Regions from separate parts of the Bacillus sp. SSR7 genome, predicted to be linked through region 3. Evidence: riboswitches for the same ligand, from Rfam matches in the RefSeq annotation. Region 3 holds a riboswitch; each other region holds the start of a gene.

Evidence for each region. A riboswitch is a leader RNA that binds a small molecule or an ion and turns the genes downstream of it on or off. The one in region 3 is predicted to bind magnesium.
Region 1: it holds a riboswitch for magnesium, as region 3 does, so the genes downstream of both, mgtE (magnesium transporter) here and mgtA (magnesium-translocating P-type ATPase) in region 3, are expected to answer to the same signal.
Region 2: it holds a riboswitch for magnesium, as region 3 does, so the genes downstream of both, AC0NJG_RS23065 (FtsW/RodA/SpoVE family cell cycle protein) here and mgtA (magnesium-translocating P-type ATPase) in region 3, are expected to answer to the same signal.

Annotation. Positions count from the first base shown of each region.
Region 1 covers NZ_JBVVXV010000014.1:35,489-42,832, reverse strand. The annotation lists gene AC0NJG_RS21380 (RsfA family transcriptional regulator) at 1-287, opposite strand, end outside; gene AC0NJG_RS21375 (S8 family peptidase) at 641-2,281, shown strand; gene AC0NJG_RS21370 (hypothetical protein) at 2,670-2,876, opposite strand; M-box (ykoK) riboswitch at 3,174-3,353, shown strand; gene mgtE (magnesium transporter) at 3,563-4,891, shown strand; partial or broken gene AC0NJG_RS21360 (cell division protein FtsW) at 4,981-5,269, shown strand; gene AC0NJG_RS21355 (undecaprenyl-diphosphatase) at 5,424-5,960, shown strand; gene mgtA (magnesium-translocating P-type ATPase) at 6,190-7,344, shown strand, end outside.
Region 2 covers NZ_JBVVXV010000016.1:85,791-93,134, reverse strand. The annotation lists gene AC0NJG_RS23085 (DUF1259 domain-containing protein) at 1-178, opposite strand, end outside; gene AC0NJG_RS23080 (alpha/beta hydrolase) at 590-1,615, shown strand; partial or broken gene AC0NJG_RS23075 (spore germination protein) at 2,044-2,272, shown strand; gene AC0NJG_RS23070 (Ger(x)C family spore germination protein) at 2,608-3,768, shown strand; gene AC0NJG_RS23065 (FtsW/RodA/SpoVE family cell cycle protein) at 4,297-5,424, opposite strand; M-box (ykoK) riboswitch at 5,611-5,787, opposite strand; M-box (ykoK) riboswitch at 6,293-6,458, shown strand; gene mgtE (magnesium transporter) at 6,739-7,344, shown strand, end outside.
Region 3 covers NZ_JBVVXV010000002.1:341,840-349,183, forward strand. The annotation lists gene mgtA (magnesium-translocating P-type ATPase) at 1-1,720, opposite strand, end outside; M-box (ykoK) riboswitch at 2,050-2,217, opposite strand; gene AC0NJG_RS05850 (DUF3932 family protein) at 2,404-2,655, opposite strand; gene rnz (ribonuclease Z) at 2,845-3,768, shown strand; partial or broken gene AC0NJG_RS05860 (hypothetical protein) at 4,147-4,386, shown strand; gene sdaAB (L-serine ammonia-lyase, iron-sulfur-dependent subunit beta) at 4,466-5,125, shown strand; gene sdaAA (L-serine ammonia-lyase, iron-sulfur-dependent, subunit alpha) at 5,144-6,022, shown strand; gene proI (pyrroline-5-carboxylate reductase ProI) at 6,073-6,912, opposite strand; gene AC0NJG_RS05880 (MBL fold metallo-hydrolase) at 7,078-7,344, shown strand, end outside.

The DNA.
Region 1 (7,344 bases), on a different contig from region 3:
TCATCTAATGTAATAGGCAAAGAGTTTGTTTCTTTTTCTGGTGGAGAGAAGGGAATGTTGTTTCCCGCTTTTCGCTCTTGTTTTGCTTGTTGTATTTCTTCTTGATATTGTTTTCTCACATATGAATTCCAACGAAATCCACAGGCTGCGGGTGTTCTAGCTAGTAGTTTTGAGACTTCTTTGAATGCAGCTAACTGTGTTCCACCGTTACGAATATTCTGAAGTACTGTTGATGCGAGAAGTAAATCGTTATCATCAGTCCAGGAATCTTGTCTTGAGATTACCACATTTTAACCTCCTTATATGTTTTATATTACATATATGCAATTACTCAAAATGATAGAAGTTCAACTTCTTTTGAAATAATTGGAGGCAAGTTAATAGAAGTATGTATGATTTTACATGCAAAATTGCATTTAAGGTTGACTATTTTATAAAGGTGTAACTATAATGGTTACAGTTGTGCGACTGAATGAATAAAATTGTCGGTATGAATTAGTTGTATTAACGGTGTATAAACAAGTATTAAATAATGAATGGAGTTGAAAATACAGTCCTACATATAAAACGGTTTGATAAAAAGAAGTTAGGTAATATACATTTTTTTATAATTATATATTGATAAGAAGAGGTGCACGTTTTGAAAATTTTTAAGGGAATTCTAGTTTCTTCAATTGCATTAACAGCATTTAATGGAATAGGCGGTATACTTCCAAGTGAAAAATCAGAAGTTGCCTACGCAGCTACTTACAATTATTCAAATAAGCAATTGAATTCTACTGTACATAAGCAAGCTACTAAACAATTAATTTTAAAATTTAAAAATGAAGCGAATTTACCATATCAGGATGGAATAGAAAAATTCATTAAAGAAGAAAAACAAGATCCTGAATTCATTGGAATTTTAGCTGAATATCCAAATGTAACTATAAATCGACTTTTTAATTCTTTAAATCCTAAAGAAATTAAAAATCTAGGTAAAGAAATAAAAGATTCCAATCATATTTCTTCTAATTTGCTAAACTACTATATTGTAGAAATGCAAGATGATATTGATGTACAAGCATTACTTACAAAAATTGAAAAATCATCTCTTGTTGAAACGGCGTATTTACAGGAAGAAGAGGCGCCACCAGAAGAGCGTTTACCAAATTTATCTGTTAATCCATATGATGAGCCTAGACTTACAAGACAAGGTTACCTTGAACCAGCACCATTAGGAATTAATGCACCTTATGCCTGGAGCATAAAAGGTGGGGATGGAAAAGGAACTACTTTTGTAGACATGGAGTATGGCTGGTTATTTAGTCATGAGGATTTAGTGAATCAAAAGATTGAATTGATATCCGGACAGAATAAGAGTGAACACCATGATCATGGTACCTCAGTCTTAGGGATTGTTTCGGCAGAGGATAATAACATAGGTGGAATTGGGATTGCACCGAAAGCTAAAGTAAAGGTTGTATCTCAGATTAGGGATAACGGAAATTATAATACAGCTGATGCTATCTTAAGTGCAGTTAACAATATGCAAGCTGGAGATATCCTTTTATTAGAAGCCCAGGCTACTTATGATGGATATGGAGATAAGAACTATCTTCCTGTAGAAGTAAAACCGGATATATTTGATGCAATTCGTCTGGGAACAAATAAGGGTATTATTATTATTGAAGCAGGTGCAAACGGCGGAAACGATTTAGATCAATTTAGAGACCGTAATGGTAAACAAGTTCTAAATCGTAATAGTCCTGATTTTAAAGATTCAGGGGCAATTATGGTTGGGGCAGCTTCTGCAAGGGTTCCTCATAAACGTTCATATTTCTCTAATTATGGTAGTAGGGTGGATGTGTATGGATGGGGGAATGCAGTAGATACAACAGATGCTAAACCAAGTGAATTTACAACAAATCTATATACTTCTAGCTTTAGTGGAACATCTAGCGCATCACCTATTATTGCTGGTGCTGCTGCATCAATTCAAGGAATTGCAAAAAATAATCAGGGAAAAGTATTTACACCAAGCCAGCTTAGGGATATTTTAAGTGATTCTAGTACTGGAACGAAATCTAACGATCCAACCTCTGATAAAATTGGTGTTTTACCTGACTTAAAAGCCATATTATCTAAACTTGGTTTTTCACCAAACTTAGGTAATAATTCTTCCATTGTATTTCCTGAAGAGCAAGAAATAAATAAAGGGAATCAAGGTTCTACTATTACGTTCCCGAAAGAGGATTCCAATAATAGTGAAGGGAACTCTAACTTTATTTTCCCAGAATAATGGTATAAAGGATTCTTATATAACTAGTTGTATATAATACTAGTGAGAAAGGCACTTATGCGTATTAGCATAAGTGCCTTTCAGTTGTACTTTTAATCATAAGATAAGGAAAGTACTCCAGTGGATATTTTTAGTGTAGAGATGTGTCTTATATCAAGAATTAAACAACTATCAGTGTAGCCACATTCTAAATTTAGAACTAGGACACTCCTTCAATTGCAGACATAAAGGGAATTTTTGGTAATGACGCAGTCCAATCAACTGCATATACAATTAATTTTCATTTGATTTTTAATCTTCGCCATTTGAAATAAAATATATTAAAAAATTCTTATTTCTTTGTAATTTCTGTTTTAAAGCGTTCAAAATTCGTTGAACGCTTTCTTTATTAGGTTGTGAATTGTATATTCAATCTATTTTCCAAATGAATAGCATCAGCTTGGTCTTGGTAATCCTGTTCTGTAAATGTGGTGGGAATATCCAAAAACTTTTCAACGGTATCTAATGTACTGTCTATACTACCAAATGCATGTGAAATTTTATCTTCTATTGCTTTTATTGTTAGATATACTTGAGTTTCACGTGGAATACTCAACAAATTTATAGTTATATCCTCCTTCTCTTGTTTCATAATTATTATTATATATTGATTTCCAATAATAAAGAGCCAGGACAGGTGTAATAAAAAAGGAAATTAATTTAATATTTCATAGAATTTAATGCGTGAATTGTGAGGTTTTTTGTATAAATATAAAACTGTATACAGAAATTTATATCTATGGTTTGGGAATATTATAATATAAAAAATTGAAAAAATAAGTTCTGTTATTACTTGACAAGTTCAAAAATAGTAGATATGCTTTAACACGAAACGAACAAAAAATTTGAAATATTTATGACCTGTTAGGTGAGGCTCCTATACAAACACAGGCTATTGCCCAAAAATATCGAAAGATGCCAATGGGTAGAACAGGAATTGTCGGATTAAGGCTCTTCTTAAGATAGCTAAGTGATGAATAATAATTCATCCTTTACGTTGTATAGTGCCAAAACTCAACTAGGGGGAATGAGCTTTATTTAGCTATGTCTTTTTTAGCAACCTCCTTTAGTTGAATTACTAAGGGAGGTTTTTTATATGCAAAATTTTATTTGTAATAAATCTTTTATAAAAGGGGGGAAGACTAATGATTGATGATATTGATCCCATATTTATTAAGAAATTAGTTTTCCTAGAAGTGGGAAAATGATACCAAGTACCACTGTCCTTAAGGAGGAATTACGATGAAAAAATGCTTACAACAATTATTAGCAACAAAAGATACACACTTAGTGCAAGAGCTTATAAAAACTCAATCCTATGATATTGCAATGGAAATGAAAGAACTTCATCATAAAGATCAGATATCTTTAATGAAATATTTTCCTGCTGAAAAAGGTGCGAAAATTCTTAGTTACCTTACTCCAGAGGAGCAATATAATATTTACACCAACGTGCCTATGGATAAAGGAGAAGAGCTATTAGCTAGGCAATCTATTGATGACCTTGTTGATGTAATTCTTTCAATTCATCGACTTCAGGCTGAAAAACTGATACAACTTTTATCTAAAGAATCTCAAAATAGAATTAGAAGTCTGTTGGTTTTTCAATCTGGAACAGCGGGCAGTTTAATGACCATTGACTATATTGCTGCCAGGGAAAATTGGAAAGTGAAAGATACGCTGTCGCATATTAGGAAAATTGGCGCAGGGGTAGAATCAATTTCGTATATTTATGTTCTTGATACACGTGGTCAGCTAAATGGAATTGTTTCAATTCGTGAATTATTGCTAGCTACAGATGATAAAACTTTATCATCAATCATGGCATCGAATGTTATTTCAGTTTCAGTGGACTTAGACCAACAGGAAGCTGTACAAAAACTAATGGATTATGATTTATCCGCTATACCTGTAACAACGATGGATAATCGGATGATAGGTATCATAACCTTCGATGATGCAATGGATGTTTTCGAAGAAGAAGCAACTGAAGATATTCAAAAATTAGGAGGAAGCACCCCTTTAGATAAGCCGTATTTTGAAACCTCGATTTGGCAAATATACCGTAAACGTATAGGTTGGTTATTACTTCTATTTGTAGCAGAAGCATATACTGGTTCAGTACTGCGACATTATGAAGAAACTTTGACTCATGTAGTTGCACTGGCTTTTTTTATTCCCTTGTTAATTGGAACCGGAGGAAATACAGGTACACAGGTCGTAACTACATTGGTTCGAGCTGTAGCTCTAAATGAGGTGAAATTTAAAGATATATTTCGGGTTATAAAAAAAGAAGCATTAGTGGGTATTTTGCTGGGGATTACATTAGCTGTGGCGGCATTAATTCGTGCGTACACTTTAGGCGTAGGTACAGAAGTCGCACAGGTTGTAGCTATTACTGGATTGTTCATTGTTATTTGGTCGTCTATTGTTTCATCTGTATTACCCTTGATATTAAATAAGTTAAAGCTGGATCCAGCTGTTATCTCAGGTCCGTTCATTACGACATTAGTCGATGGAACGGGGTTAATTCTGTACTTTACCATTGCAAAAATGTTACTAGGCCTATAAGAAATTTATGTTAATTTTTTATACCTATGTTCGTTCCTGCAAAGTTTGTAGAAAAGCTTGTTGGAAGTATGGAGAAAGAGAGATTAGAAATACAAAAAGTATTTAAGTTACTGGATTATCTGTTGTTTTTTTTACTTATCATTACAATTGTATTTAGAATTTTGATGAAGTATAGTACTAGCTCAATTGTTGCAGTTAAAAATTATGGCTATAGTAGTGAACTCTGTTTTCGCTCTCAATTAAATAAACTTTATTTAAAATTAATAATTTGTATTACTATTTTTAGTTTTATGGAAAGGAAAAGTTGTTAATAATGCACAACCTTGGATATTTGGAGTACAGCCTGCAGAGTTTAATAAACTGAGTGTGATTATTGTTAATTTAGGAGGTGTCACAGGAATTTTTCCCCTTACAGGCACCACTCTTCCGCTTATTAGGTTTAATGGAAGTTCTTTAATGGCAATGGGAACACTGGTAAGTAACTAAATTTTCAATAAAATTAACAGGTAATATATTTGTTTATGGAGGAGAAATGTTAAATTTAATAAACAATCTTGATTATAATGGATTTCGCTATATAAATGAGTACGTGGGAGAAAATATATACATCAATTATTTAATGATTTTTTTTGCTGAATATGCTCAGTATATGTTCATACTATTATTTATGATTCTTTGGTTAAACAAAAAATATAAAAATAGAACTTGTGTAATTCAAGCCATTGTAGCATGCTGTTTTGCTTTTGTATTGAATAGAATCATTGGATTGTTTTTTTATAGAGATCGACCATTTGTTTCTCATTTGAATATAAATCAACTTGTTGAGCATACCGCTAATGCCTCTTTTCCTAGTGACCATGCTACAAGTGCCTTCGCACTAGCTATAACTTTATGCTTATATAAAAAACGTTTAGGGAAAGGATTTGTATTGTTAGCTTTTTTAATTGCTTTTTCAAGAGTCTGGGTAGGAGTTCATTATCCGCTGGATGTATTAATAGGAGCTATTTTAGGATCAGTGTGGGCATTCGTAATCCATTATATAGTTAAAACGTATTTCAATAATAATTAATGAAGCATCTACACTACTATACTAGAGAAAGGCCATATTATATTCAAAATTTTTGTTGCTAATAAGAGGGAGTTTATAAATAAAAATTACTATTTATGGTGAGAATAATACTATTTAAGTGCTATTGCACTTCTAAATCTGATTGGAAATTCAGGGTAATTATAAAAATGTAGTTATAAAATTATTTTTTTAAAACAGGGGAATTCTATTTATTGGATAGGAGGTAAATTTGTTGAGATCTAATAAAAAATATTTTTATAATCAGGAAGTATTAAGCAAAAATTATAAAATGCTAAGTGAAATTGCAAAAAGTGATGTTGAATCGACGTTAGAATTTTTTAAAACAACGTCTCAAGGACTGTCTCATGAGGAAGCTACTAAGAGGCTTGAAGTGTATGGAGAAAATAAAGTAGTTTCTCAAAAAAAAATAAAATGGTATATAACATTATTTAATTCTTTTAGAAATCCGTTTATTTCTCTTCTAATTATATTAGGGATGTTATCTTTTTTTACCAATGATATAAAAGGTACTATTATTGTGGGAATCATGGTGGCGTTAAGCGTGTTCATTCGGTTCATACAAGAAATTCGTTCTCAGAGGTCTGTAGAAAGATTAAAAAATCTTGTATATGAAAAGGTAACTGTTCTCAGGAAGGGAAATATTTCTTATAAAGAAAATAAGAGAACTTTATTGGAGGAAAGTGGAAAGGTACAAATAGGTCTTGAGAATCTTGTGCCAGGGGATATTATAGAATTATCTGCTGGGAATATTGTGCCTGCAGATGTACGGATTATCTCATCAGAAAATTTACTGGTAAATCAATCATCCCTAACAGGAGAAGCATTACCCGTTGAAAAATCAAATCAGCATTTCCATATGTACAAAAAACGTAAAATTAGAAAAATTCAAAATCTAATTGAATTAGAAAATCTTTGTTTTATGGGAACTCATATTATAAGTGGTACAGCAAAAGTAATAGTTGTAGGTACTGGAACAGATACTTACTTTGGTTCAATAGCAAAGAATCAGGTTAAGCTGAACAAAAAAATTGATTCTAAATTCGATAAAGGGGTAAGCAAAGTTAGCTGGCTATTAATTAAATTTATGATCATCATGACTCCTATTGTCATGATAATCCATGGGGGGATTAATGGGAATTGGTATGAGGCTTTTTTGTTTGCAATTGCTGTAGCAATTGGACTCACTCCAGAAATGCTTCCAATGATTGTAACAGCTAATTTAGCTAAAGGCTCTATTAATATGAGTAAAAAAAAGGTACTTGTAAAACAACTATCTTCTATTCATAATCTTGGAGCTATGGATATTCTCTGTACCGACAAAACAGGCACGTTGACAGAAAATAAGATGGACCTGGTACGCCAT
Region 2 (7,344 bases), on a different contig from region 3:
CATTTTGATCCAACGATTCAAAACTTACTCCGACGGGAACTACATTGGTACTTGGTTTTCCTTGTACCAGGACCCTAAAATTGCGGTGAAAAGACACCGAACAACCACCTTGATTTATTTTACTCTTTCCTTTAAGAATTGCAGCAAATTGATCAGAAATGAAATTTAAATTAGACATAAGTTCAATTCCTTTCCCGAGCTAAATTTATTCATTTAGAAATTTAATTTAAAAAATGTAGTTCCTTCTTTTAAAGAAAGGAACTACTTATAAACAACCTTGCTCTAAAATAAACAGACCGCGATGTGCAATATGTACCTGTATATTTTAGAAGAAATATAAATGATATTTCCCAACAATCATAACTTAATGAACACTTTCTATATATCATTAAAGAATTCATAAAGTAGGCGATTGTACATCATTAGTTTATGTAGGTTAGATAAATATGTGCCTTAATAAGTCCATGCGTTTCTAATGGTACTAATTCATTTGATAGATTAGCATTATTTTTATATTTTTTAGTGCACAAAATTAATACTTACTTTTTCACATTGTTAGGATACTAAAAAGAATGGAGATTCTAAACTTATGAAATTAAAATCATCAAAATCTAAAGGGGTATGGAAGAAAAGAATGTTTATATTACTTACGATTGTTTTCGGACTAATTGTTGCAGGGATTAGTTATTGGAATCTTTCTCCTAATCCAAAAGCATTTCTTATAAAAAAGGCGTTTGAAGGTGGAATGTTTGTTCAATCCGATAATTATAAAAATGCTATATACGAAACACAAATTGTTAGGGATATCAATTATAATTCTAAATTTCCTGATGGCACATTAGATATTATTTACCCAAAAATTCATAATGAAAAAACACCTGTTGTCTTTTGGGTACATGGGGGTGGGTTTGTTGGTGGAGATAAATCCGACATTACTGGTTATGCAGTAGAATTAGCGGCTAAGGGGTATACAGTGGTTAATATAAATTATGCTCTGGCTCCTAAAAGGAATTATCCTACACCAGTACTCCAACTTGGTGAAGCTTACGAATATATAAAAGAAAATACGAAAAAATATCATTTAAAATTAGATCGCGTATATTTTGCAGGAGATTCTGCTGGAGCACAAATATCTGGACAATTCGTTAATATTCAAACCTCTCCTAGGTATGCAAATTTAACTAAAATTGATCCTATTGTTGAACCTTCAACAATTAAAGGTATATTACTATTTTGTGGTCCGTATGATATGCCTGCATTAGCTAAAATGGAAACAACTAAAGAAGTGCAAGACTTTATGCGTACCACTGGCTGGGCTTATTTTGGGAAAAAGGATTTTGAAAGCTTACCTGAAATAGAAATTGCTTCAATCTTTAAACATATAACAAAGGATTATCCACCAACGTTTATTACAGATGGAAATAAAGCATCATTTGAAGAACAAGGCAAAGCAATGGCTTCTGCATTAGAAAGTAAGGGGGTACCTGTAGAAAAACTCTTTTTTGATAAAAATATTTCTGGAGAGTTAGCGCATGAATTTCAATTTAAAATGAATACACCTGCAGGTCAAGAAACTTTTAACAAAGCTCTTGAGTTTTTAAATACATACAAATAATATTTCTAACGTTGGTTAACAAACAAATAAATAAGTTAAGCCTTTCTTTAAAAAATAAAGTGGATTTGTATGTCTATGTCTGTATTTGATGAATTACAATTAATTGTACAAGGGATTTATAATTTTTCATCCTAAAATGCCTTACTAAATCTAGCTGAAAATGTTGTTTTTTTCAATGAAGAAGTAAATTTGGAGCGAAAGACTTATTGGTTATATTATGTTTTTGTTAATTTCAAACATAACTCATATCTCGTAATCGCCATTATTTAAGGCTGTGTTCGACTGGCCAATCGAGTTAAATAATTCATCTGTTAGAGCTATCCTTAAAGAGGGATAGCTCTTTTCTAGTATATATTTCATTCTACTAACAGAACCTAACTACAACCTATTGAAAGGAAAGTTAAGTGAGTGGAATTGTTAAAGTTGAAATTAGACCTCTGAAATCGATGGGACAAACAGTTGGACTTGTAATTAGAGAAGTGGCGGTGAATATAGGGATTGTAGATTCACTCTTAGTATTATTGTTTTACTTATTCCGATTAGTTTTGGACAGTATGGAATTATTTTATATCCTATTGCACTTACGATTTATATAACAAATTTAAAAAGTGTTGGTATTTCTTATATAACTCTTATTGCAAATACAATTTTTTAGATTGAAAAGAAGAATTTATCCGTCTGTCAAAATCTATGTTAACTGGCAAAACAGATTAATTTTAGATGTAAGATTTTATAAAAAATCTAGAGAAGCAAAAATAATTGAAATCATTTAAGCATGGAGATGAAAAACTTAGATAATGGGGACTTGGTTTTGCGCATATTCAACTAACATTGATGTAGGTACATTGTCTATGCCTAGCAATATTACTATGCAAGTTATATCTTCAGACAGTCGGATTATTTTGATTTTGATTGTATTGATATGATCTTTGTTGTGTTAACGCTTTTACTAGTTTTGATTGTATATAAGCTAAAATAAAGGAATGGTAGAAATGAAATGTCTTCTTAAAATTATAGCAATTGGCCTTATAGCTGGGGCTATCAGCGGTTGCTCTGAGTTAGCGGAGATAGAAGAAAGAGGATTTGTAGTAGGTGCGGCTTACGATATTGTTAAGGAAACGAAATCAAATCCAATTATGAAAGGGACGTATCAGATGGTACTTCCCAGTAAGTTAACGCAGCAAGGTGGAAAAGGTGCAGGAAATAATTATATTAACGTGAGTGCAAAAGCAGATAGTGTACTTGAACAAATACGAACTATCGCTAAAAAAATTAGTCGCGAATTATTTTTTCCGCATATACAAGTAATCATTTTTTCTGAAAAATTACTCACGAATCCTAATGTTTTACAAAATACGCTTGATCTATATATTCGTGATCATGAAATGAGAAGAAACATCCGTCTATTTGTTTCTGAAAAAAATGCAGAAGCTATCTTGAAACAAAGTGCAAAACCAGAAAATTTACCGGCACAGTATATTGATATGCTAGCTGAACATCCTCCGAAAAATGCTCAAATGATTGAGGCAGTAAGAATTGGTGATGTGCAGGAAAAGATAATTTCAAAACGAAGTTTTGTACTTCCTGTCTTAAGGCCAACAAAACAAGGGATAGAAATGAATGGGGCTGCGTTGTTTCGCGGGAAGGATAACAAATGTGTTGGAATGTTAAACGGAGAACAGACAGTGGGAATGAACTTTGTAATTGGTGAAAAATTAGGAGGTTATTTTACCATACGTAAAAAGAATCAGCTTATTACATATGAAATTCATAAGCTACACAGAAAAATAAAGGTGTTTACTAAAAATACTACAAAACCTAAGTTTGATATTCATCTATTTCTCGAAGGTACTTTGGCGGAGTTGCATTTTAGTGATCATAAAAAATTCATGAATGAAAAACGCTTAACGAAGGATATTTCAAAAGAGATGGAGCAAAGGATTCAAAAATCAATAAAGCTTGTTCAAAAAAAATATAAGGTGGATGTATTAGCGTTAGGAGAAGTATATAAGCGGAATAATTATAAAGAATGGAAGAAAATAAGTAAGAATTGGGATCAAGGTGAAAATTATTTTAGTAATGCTGAAATTAATGTTCATGTTCATCCAGTAATTGAACATTCAGGCTCAGCTTTACCGAAGAGAGTAAAATAATGTGACTTGAATAGCTAGCCAAAGCTCACTGTTATAATCAGGGATGTTTCTCTAGATGTAATTATTAATCAACTATCGTACAATAAATAGTATAGGTGGAGTTTGTTTTGGCTTATGTACATATGGATATAGCAAGTATAAAAGTGAAAAATTTGAAGAAGATGAACTATAATGATTAATTCAAAATACCTTTCATTAGTTATTAATGAAAGGTATTTTGAATTATTTTTATTGATGTAGCGATAGACCCGATTGCATTTTTTCTTTAATAATCAGTACATGCTGTATAAGAATTAGGTTTATTTTCTGGCAACTAAGTGTATTTTTATCGTTATGGGGTGACACTAATACAATAGATTGATAGGTATGGGGCGGTACCCCAATACCTAGCTAAATAAAAAGGGAAGATAAACTAAAAACTGTTCGCTTGCTTCATAAGTTAAATATTTCTAGGAGAAAATCAGTATAGAATATATAATCGAAGGTTGTTAAACCGGTTTATTTAATAAGACAATATGAGTATATTAGCTATATATCCTGAGGGAGAAATCTTATTTTATTGAAAATTGAGATATTAAGCAATATTCCTATTGCTATTAAATTCACCATTAAAGAACTTCCACCAAAACTTACAAATGGAAATGGAGTACCTGTAAGAGGAAATAGTCCCGTAATACCACCTAAATTTACAACTGATTGCATACCAATCATACATCCTATACCAATTGCTATAAAACTGCCGAATGGATCTACACATAATTGTGCAATTTTTAAGGAGCGAAGTACTATAGTCAAAACTCCAACCAATAGAATAAATACACCAATAAATCCTAGTTCTTCAGAAACTATTGCCATTATAAAATCAGTGTGTGGTTCTGGAAGATAACCTGTTTTTTGTATGCTATTTCCAAATCCACGACCAATGATTCCTCCAGAGCCCATGGCAATAAAAGAGTTTACAAGCTGGTATCCATTTCCTTGCGCATCAAGAAAGGGATTGAAAATCGTAGTAATACGTGTCTTTTGAACTTCTGATAAACTATATTGAATCAAATAATATAAAATAGGTAACCATAAAATAGAACCGATGGTAGTTCTTTTGATTAGTAGATTTATATTTATTCCTGAACAAAGAAATATGCTAAAACCTATACCTAATATTAAAAGTGCAGATCCTAAATTTGGTTGTTTAAAGATAAGAAAAAAAATTGTAGCTAAAAAAAATAAAAGTTTTCCGATACCACTCCAGTTATTTTTAGCTTGTTCTTGTCGCAATGCAAAAAAACGGGCTGTTACAAGGATTGTTCCTAATTTAAGAAATTCAGCTGGCTGTATTCCAAAGATCCATGATTGAGCATTATTCACCACTTTTCCTTTCCATAAAACCATAATTAATAAAAAAGTCCCCCCAACCATAATACAGATTGAGACTATTCGTTTTTTCCATATTTCATATGGGAGTAAAGCACAAACTATTAACCCTATTGTTCCTAAAAGTAGCTTTGTTAATTGAGAATCAACAAAATGTCTACTGTTATAACCGTAATGTTGGACAGCGACAATGGAGCTCGCGCTATACATCATGATAATACCTAAAGTACAAGTTATGAATAGAGGAAGGAGCAATAGATAATCGAGTTTTAATATTTTTTTCATTTTAATATCCTCCTGATTTAAAACAAAACATAATATTCCATTTGCTAATGAATAGAATCTTGTTCTCGTCAATTATTAAATATGACTTTTGTTTGGGAAGATTCTATCGCTTACTCCCTGTTTTTTTACGCAAAAATCCCCCTAGTATGTAACTAGAGGGATTCAAAATGGCATGACTAAATAAGGCTTTTCTCCCCCTAGTAGAGCTTTGGCACTATACAACGTAAAGTAATGAAAATTCATTACTTAGCTATCTTAAGAAGAGCCTTAATCCGACAATTCCTGTTCTACCCATTGGCGTCTTTCGACATTTTTGGGCAATAGCCTGTGTTTGCATAGGAGCCTCACCTAACAGGTTAAGCAATATAAATTTTATGTGTTTGTTTCGTGTAGCAAGCATAAATATATTTTTTTTGCTTGTCAAGCAACCGTATTGCTAATTTTATTTATTTTATTGCTTTATAGTCCTTTGAGAAATGATAAGAGAAAATGTATGTAATCATTCCGTATAAGTACATATTTTTGACTTGTAGTGTATCGTTTGATTAAGTAGTTTAACCACATAAATTTGATAAACAGTAAAGAAGATTTTAATTATAAAAGAAGATTTTTTTAGAATGTTCTTTTGATATAAAGAATGACTAATTATTTATCTTTTGTTATACAATTGGAATTTGATTAAAAACAATAAGTTTCATATGTTTTATAACGCTTCTTCGAATTAAATCTATTTGAATTCTATGTTTTTAAGGGGAATTTTAAATTTATAAGAAAATATAATTTAATTTTCTATAAAAGATTTTTTTATGAATGGAATTGAAAGTCAGTTGACAAATATTAAATTCTGGTTTAAATTTTGAAGTAATTCAATAAACTTTGTTAGGTGAGGCTCCTGTATAGAGAAACGCTGCTGCCCAAAAATGTCGAGAGACGCCAATGGGTCAACAGGAACGGTCGGATTAAGGCCCTTCTTAATGTAGCTGGTTATAAAAACCTATGCTATACAGTGCTAAAACTCAACGAGGGAGTGGTATACGATTTGATAGAAAGGCACCTCTGTGATTTTGGCAGGGCGGTCTTAATAATCATTTATTTGTATTGTGAAAAAACCTTTACTCCTTTTTGAGTAAAGGTTTTTCTGTTTAATTTTATTTATTTTTATCTTGTCTATATTCAAAAAGGAGGTAATTCTAACTAATGAATTGATTGCAATGTAACTATTATTGCTTAATAAAAAATTTAAGACAGATAAAATAAAACAAAACCACTCATGAAACTCTAGAGTCTCCCTTAGCAATATGAGGAGGAGTTAACATGAAGAAATTATTAAAAGAATTACTTGTAACCAAAAATAATTTGGATGCAGAGAAAGTTTTACGTCTTCCGTCGTATGATGTTGCACAAGAAGTAAAAAGATTTTCAATTGAAGATCAAATCATATTGCTAAATACGATTCCCGTATTAAAAAGCTCTAAAATTCTTCAATATATGAGTGCAGAAGAAAAATATAATATCTTAATTCACTTATCTGAAAACAAAGCTAAAAAGTTACTAAATTTACAACCGATTGATGAATTAGTAGATTTACTTCTAGCGGTTCATCCTGAAAAACAAGCTAAATTAATGGCGTATCTAGACAAAATTACAAAACATAACGTAAAAAAATTGATGAATTTCAAACCTGAAACGGCAGGAAGTCTTGTCACAAGTGATTTTGTTGCAGTTAGAGGAAATTGGTCAGTAAAAATGACATTGAAGTACATTAGGGAACATTCTGAAAATGTAGAATCAATATCTTATAGTTATGTTCTTGATAGTCATGGTTATCTTGAGGGAATCGTTTCCATACATGAGTTATTACTAGCAGCAGATGAAGAGATATTATCTACTATTATGATTCAAGAGGTAATTTCAGTACAA
Region 3 (7,344 bases):
TATCGCCAGTTAAAATTTTCACTTGTACTCCATGCTTCTGTAATGCTTGAATGGCAGTAGCGGCAGATGGTTTCGGTGGATCTAAAAAGCCAATATATCCAGCGAGAATCATATCATTTTCATCTTGTACCGCGTACTCTGTATCATGTATTGGTCTATCTTTTTTATAAGCTACAGCAATAACACGCATACCTTCACTATTTAATGTCTCACTTAGTTGTTTTACATTTACGCGCATGTCATCGGTAAGAGAAACAACTTTGCCATCTACTTCAGTGTAGTTACAAATAGATAAAATTTCTTCTACTGCCCCTTTACAAACCATTGTATGTTCACCTGAAATATCTTTCACGATGACAGACATACGCCGGCGAGCAAAATCAAATGGAATTTCATCTAGTTTTTGAAAAACGGATGGATCAAATTTTTGATTTTCTTCTGTATGTTTTATAACGGCTTTATCTATTAAATTTTTCAATCCTGTTTGATAGAAGCTATTTAAATAGGCAAATTGTAATACACGATTACATGTATTACCATTAGGATCTAAGTGCCGAACAAGTACAACTTTATCTTCTGTTAAAGTTCCTGTTTTATCGGTACAAAGAATGTTCATAGCACCTAAGTTTTGAATAGAATTCAGCTGTTTTACAATTACTTTCTGTTTAGACATGTTAACGGCACCTTTAGCTAAATTAGCAGTCACAATCATTGGTAACATTTCAGGTGTTAGACCAACTGCGATTGCAATAGCGAAGAAGAAAGCTTCTTGCCAATCCCCTTTTGTGAATCCGTTAATGAGAAGAACGATAGGTGCCATAATAAGCATGAATGTAATTAAGAGCCAGCTTACTTTGTTTACACCTTTATCAAAGCTTGTTTCTACGCGTTTACCGATTACTTTTTTTGCTAAAGAGCCGAAATACGTATCAGTACTTGTGGAGACGACAACAGCTTTTGCGCTACCACTTACAATATTTGTCCCCATGAAGCAAAGATTTTCCATATCGAGTGGATTGTAATTTTTTTTCGTGCTTTTCGGTAATAGATGTTTATTTTCTGTATGATAGCAGTTTTCGTACTTTTCTACAGGTAGTGCTTCCCCCGTTAAAGAAGACTGATTTACAAATAAATCTTTAGCCGATAAAATACGCACATCAGCTGGAACAATGTCTCCGGCTGAAAGTGAGATAATATCGCCAGGTACAAGTTCCTCAATTGGAATTTCCGTTGTATCGGTTTGCTTTAAAATCTTTACATTTTTTGTTTCGTGTACAAATCTATCTATTCTAAAGACACTCGCCGTTGTTCGAACCATAGCCTTTAACTGATCCGCAGCTTTTTGAGAACGAAATTCTTGTAAAAAGCGAATCGTTGCACTTAGCATTACCATTACAGATACGACAATAGTTCCTTGTATGTCATCTGTGAAAAAAGAAAGTGCGCCGAGAGCTAATAAAACAAAAATAAATGGATTTTTAAATGCCAGCAGAAATTGAATGTACCACGGTGATGTTTTATTATGAGCTACTTCATTAAGGCCATATAAAGAAAGTCTACGAGACGCTTCTTCTTTAGAGAGTCCATTTTCTGTTGTTTCTAAAAGTTGTAACGCTTTGTTTGCATCCTGCGTTGCGGCTTCCACTAATAATTTGTTATTTGTTTTCATACAATCTTGATCGTATGAATGTTTCGTTTCTTGTCTTTGTAAATTTAACATCGGTAGTTCCTCCTTTTTCATGGAGGAGGAAACAAGCTGTTACTCGACTATTTAAAATTAGGAGGAACAGTTTCTTTCTTACCTCCATGATGAAATATTAACGTAAAACATATGGGTATCTGGGCCGAATCATCAATTGCCAACTGTTCCTCACCTCCGTACAATTTAGTAGTTTCTGAATATGCTATGTTTGTTTCATAGTAAGGTGCATAATACGTAAAAAGACCTTTACTCAAAACGAGTAAAGGTCTGAATTCGCAGTTAAAAGAGTCCACAACAAAGACTGTTAGTAAATATAGATCAAAACAGTTTTGTGTATGACAAAATATACGCACCTCTCCCTCGTTGAGTTTTAGCACTGTATAGCATAGGTACTGAAACCAGCTACGTTAAAAAAGGCCTTCATTCCGACCTTTCCTGTTGACCCATTGGCGTCTCTCGACATTTTTGGGCAGCAGCGTTTCTCTATACAGGAGCCTCACCTAACAGAGACCATATTCAATTACAATTTGAATGTTAGCACTGTAAATTTATAGTGTCAATATCTTTTTTTGAAAAATCAAATAGGTTTATGATGGCTATATAGTAGGAAATAAGCGGAGTTTTTTTGAAATAAGGTTGGAAAATAAATATTGTAATGAACATAAACAAAAAGCACTGATCACAGTGCTTTTTGTTATAGATTATGAGATTGTAGCATTTTCAAAAATAACAATCTCTGAACTGTTTGCAGTTGAAACGCGTTGTGCATAATATGTTAAAGCTGAAGAAATATATGTTGGTAACGAATCATTTGTATGTGTTGTTGTATATTCATGGATTAACTCTTTCAAAGTCGTCCATTCTAATTGTGCTGGGTGATCAGACACGAAAGAACTTACCCAGCGATCAAATGAAGATGAAAAATCAGTTTGTAAACGAAATGCTTCTTTCATAATAAAACGCTCCCTTAAAATGTAGTATAATCATTTTAACATAAAACACGAACGATATCTAAATTTTTTGAGTATAACGTTCGTGATATATAGTTGTCTAGATGATTGGTTGTGTAAATTCGATTTGCCATTTGAAATAACATTCCGTAAGATGAAAGGTAGATTATATAAAGAGCTGGAGGAAAGAAAGTGGAATTTGTATTTTTAGGAACTGGTGCAGGTGTTCCTTCGAAAGGAAGGAACGTTTCAGCAATTGCTTTGCAATTGTTAGAAGAACGAGGACAAACTTGGTTATTTGATTGTGGCGAGGCGACGCAACATCAAATATTACATACATCAGTACGTCCACGCCGCATTGAAAAAATATTTATTACGCATTTACATGGTGATCATATTTTTGGATTGCCTGGTTTATTAGGAAGCCGTTCGTTTCAAGGAGGGACTACACCTTTAACAGTGTATGGACCAAAAGGAATTAAACAATTTATTGAAGTAGCATTATCAGTAAGTACGACACATGTAAAATACCCACTTGAAATTGTTGAGATAACAGAAGAAGGTACTGTGTTTGAAGATAATGAATTTCATGTGGAAACGAAAAGATTGTCACACGGTATTGAATGTTTTGGGTATCGTATTATAGAGAAAGATATACAAGGCGCCCTTTTAGTCGATAAATTGCTGGAGATGGGTGTGAAACCAGGTCCACTCTTTAAGCGTTTAAAAGATGGAGAAGTGGTTGAATTGGAAAATGGTACGATACTAAACGGACAAGATTTTATCGGCCCACCTCAAAAAGGAAGAATTATTACCATTTTAGGTGATACAAGATTTTGTGAAGCGAGTAGAGAGCTGGCACAAGACGCTGACGTACTAGTTCATGAAGCAACTTTTGCGGCAGAAGATGAACAACAAGCGTATGATTATTTTCATTCCACATCTAAGCAAGCTGCGAGTATTGCACTTCAGGCAAATGCAAAACGATTAATATTGACTCATATTAGTTCTCGTTATCAAGGGGATACGTATAAGGAATTATTGAAAGAGGCAAGAGAGCTATTTTCTAATACAGAAATAGCAACGGATTTAAAATCATTTCCAGTAGAAAGATAATAATGATATGAAAAAATGGCGACGAGAGGTTGCCATTTTTTTTTTCTAAAAAAAATAAAATAAAACTGTTATCATTTCATGCTTATATTAGATGAAACAGAAATTTTTAATGATGTGAAGATATAGGATAAAAATACATAGTATCGATTATTTAGAAAAACTGTTATATAAGTCAGACGACATACGAATGATACAAATAGCAAAAAAGGAATTTTATTCAGAACTTTTAAAATTCATTAAAAGTAAGCGTTTTATTAAAAACAAGTTATAATGAGGGCAGATTATAATTTATCCCAATTTAATGGGCAGTAAGACTCTACCTCAAAATTCGCGAATGCGAGGAATTTAGGCGAGAGATAACTGCTCGTAAAAGCACGATTGTTGTGGGCTAATAATTATTGGGAATGGACAAAACTCCCACTGATTATAGTTTCACTTGTTTATGCTATCCTTGTAAGTGGTTCTGTGTTAAACTTTGGATTGCTACCAGACTTTATTGTGGATTAGCTTATATTATTTTTAAATGAAGGTAATGCTAAGTTTCTTATTTCATATGACAACTAGTATTATTTCAGGATAGATTGTTTCATTGTTATTCAAAAACGATCCAATTCGTAGTACAACTGGAAAAGCAACCAATTCGGTAGCTTAATAGAATAGTAAAAAATTTTTTCATAGAGGTTTAGGGGGAGTTATGATGAAGTATCGCTCAGTATTTGATATTATCGGTCCAGTTATGATTGGTCCATCAAGTTCACATACAGCAGGCGCAGCAAGAATGGGGCAAGTTGCTCGCCAGCTGTTTCGTCATGAACCAGAAAGAGTAAGCATTTCATTATATGGATCATTTGCAAAGACGTATCGTGGGCATGGTACGGATGTAGCACTAATCGGTGGGATATTAGGGTTTGAAACAGATGACTTACGTATTCCAGAGGCGCTAGACATAGCAAAAGAGCGCGAAATCGAAGTAGAATTTATTGAAGAAGATGCTAATGCACCGCATCCAAATACAGCGAGAATTCGTTTGTATAAAGGTGAGGAAGAAATTGAAGTTGTTGCTTGCTCAATTGGTGGCGGTAAAATTGAAGTTGTAGAATTAAACGGATTCGATCTTCAATTATCAGGCACGAGTCCAGCACTACTTATTGTAAATAACGATCGCTTCGGTGCTATTGCAGCAGTAGCTTCAATCCTTGCGAAACACGAGATTAACATTAGTACAATGAGTGTTTCTCGTAAAGAAAAAGGAAGAAGAGCGCTTATGGTCATCGAAACAGATGAAATATTAGCAGATGAAGTGATTGAAGAAATAAAAGCGCAACAAAATATTTGTCAAGTAACTATTATGGAATAATTGCAGGGGGGACACACCATGTTTCGGAACGCAGCGGAACTAGTGGCGCAAGCTAAAGAACAAAATGTAAAAATCGCAGAAATTATGATTCAATGTGAAATGGAAACAAGAAGTATTTCACGTGAAGAAGTAATTGCTGGTATGGAAAAGAACTTAGTCGTGATGGAGCAAGCAGTAGAACGTGGTATTCGCGGAGTGAAATCACCAACTGGTTTAACTGGTGGAGATGCTGTAAAAGTTCAGGCGTATATGAAGAGCGGAAAAGGCTTATCTGGAGATACGATTTTGGACGCAGTGAGTAAAGCTGTTGCAACAAATGAAGTAAACGCGGCGATGGGAATTATTTGTGCAACACCAACAGCAGGTTCTGCTGGAACAGTGCCAGGTGTACTATTTGCACTAAGAGAAAAATTGCAGCCTACACGTGAAGAAATGATTGAATTCTTATTTACAGCGGGAGCTTTCGGTATGGTTGTTGCGAATAACGCTTGTATTTCTGGTGCAGCGGGAGGATGCCAAGCTGAAGTTGGTTCAGCAAGTGGAATGGCAGCTGCAGCTGCAGTTGAAATGGCTGGTGGAACACAAGAGCAAGCAGCTACAGCGATGGCAATTTCATTAAAGAACATGCTTGGTTTAGTATGCGATCCTGTTGCAGGACTTGTAGAAGTACCTTGCGTAAAACGTAATGCAGCAGGAGCTGCAAATGCGATGATTTCAGCTGATTTAGCATTAGCTGGTGTAACGAGTACTATTCCATGTGATGAAGTAATTGAGGCGATGTTTAGAATCGGACAAACGATGCCAGTAGCACTTCGTGAAACAGCTGAAGGTGGACTTGCAGCAACACCGACTGGTCGCCGTCTGCAAGAAGAGATTTTTGGGAAGACGAATAACTAAAAATATATGTTTATAAAAAATGGAGCTCAAGTAAGATTGAGCTCCATTTTTTAGTTTCCTTTTGTTAATTGTTCTAACGTTTTCCCAAGATTATGTGATCGTTGCGCTGCCTGTGTAATACAAGAAATAAGCGCTTGTTGAAATTGGTGTTCTTGTAATACTTCAATGCCCGCTTCGGTCGTTCCACCAGGAGAGGTAATTTCCTTTCGCAAAATAGACGGGTGTTTTTCACTTGCTTTTAGCATTTCGGCAGCACCAATCATCGTTTGGAGAATAAGTGACTTTGCAACATCTTCTTTTAAACCGATTTTTTTTGCAGCTTCTTCCATCGCTTCTACTACGTAATAAATATAAGCAGGCCCACTTCCAGATAATGCAGTGACAGCATGCATATCTTCTTCCTCTACAACAGAGACGAGACCAATCGTTTCAAATAAAGCTATGGCAGTTTGAATATGTTCTTTTGTTGCATGTTTTGAAGGTGAGATAGCAGTAGCTGATTTTAAAATAGCTGCAGATGTATTGGGCATGGCACGAATAATCGGAATGTCTTTTTCAAGTAGGTCTCTAATCGAGTGAGTAGAAACACCTGCTAATAACGAAATAATAAGCAGGTTATTATGTATGTCTTCTTTAAAAGGGGTAAGCGCTTCTGCGACATCTTTTGGCTTCATTGCTAGAAACAGAATATTTGTATTAGTAAGTAGTTCTTTTTTATTATGTGTACCTTTGACACCATATTTGTTATGTAGCTCCTGTAACCTTGCCTCGTTAGAACGATTACTTACAGTAATTTGTTCGCCTTTCACAACATTTGCATGTAATAAGCCACCAATAATCGCTTCAGCAATAGAGCCTGCACCGAGAAAGGAAATGTTTTGAATAGACATGATGTTCCTCCTTTAAATTTGGTTAGAAATTCTTATAAATGTACATACATTCGTTTTTAAATAGGAAACACCTCTTTTTGTCTGAAAATAATGACAAATATATATAGAAGTTGTAAACTGAAGAAGTATTCATTTTTGAACCGGAAAGAGACAGGGGGGCTAAGCATGACGGCGATTCATCGAATGGAGATTCCTGTGCCATTTGCAGTTGAAACTGTGAATGTGTTTTTAGTTGAGGGGGAGACATTAACATTAATTGATACAGGGACGAATACAGAAGAGGCAAGAAATGCGTTAGAAAGTCAATTAGGTACATTAGGATATACGATAGAAGATATTAAAACAGTAGTTATTACGCATCATCATGCGGATCATTGTGGGCTTTTAAATATATTTTCTGAGAAGACGAACATTATTGGACACCCTTGGAAT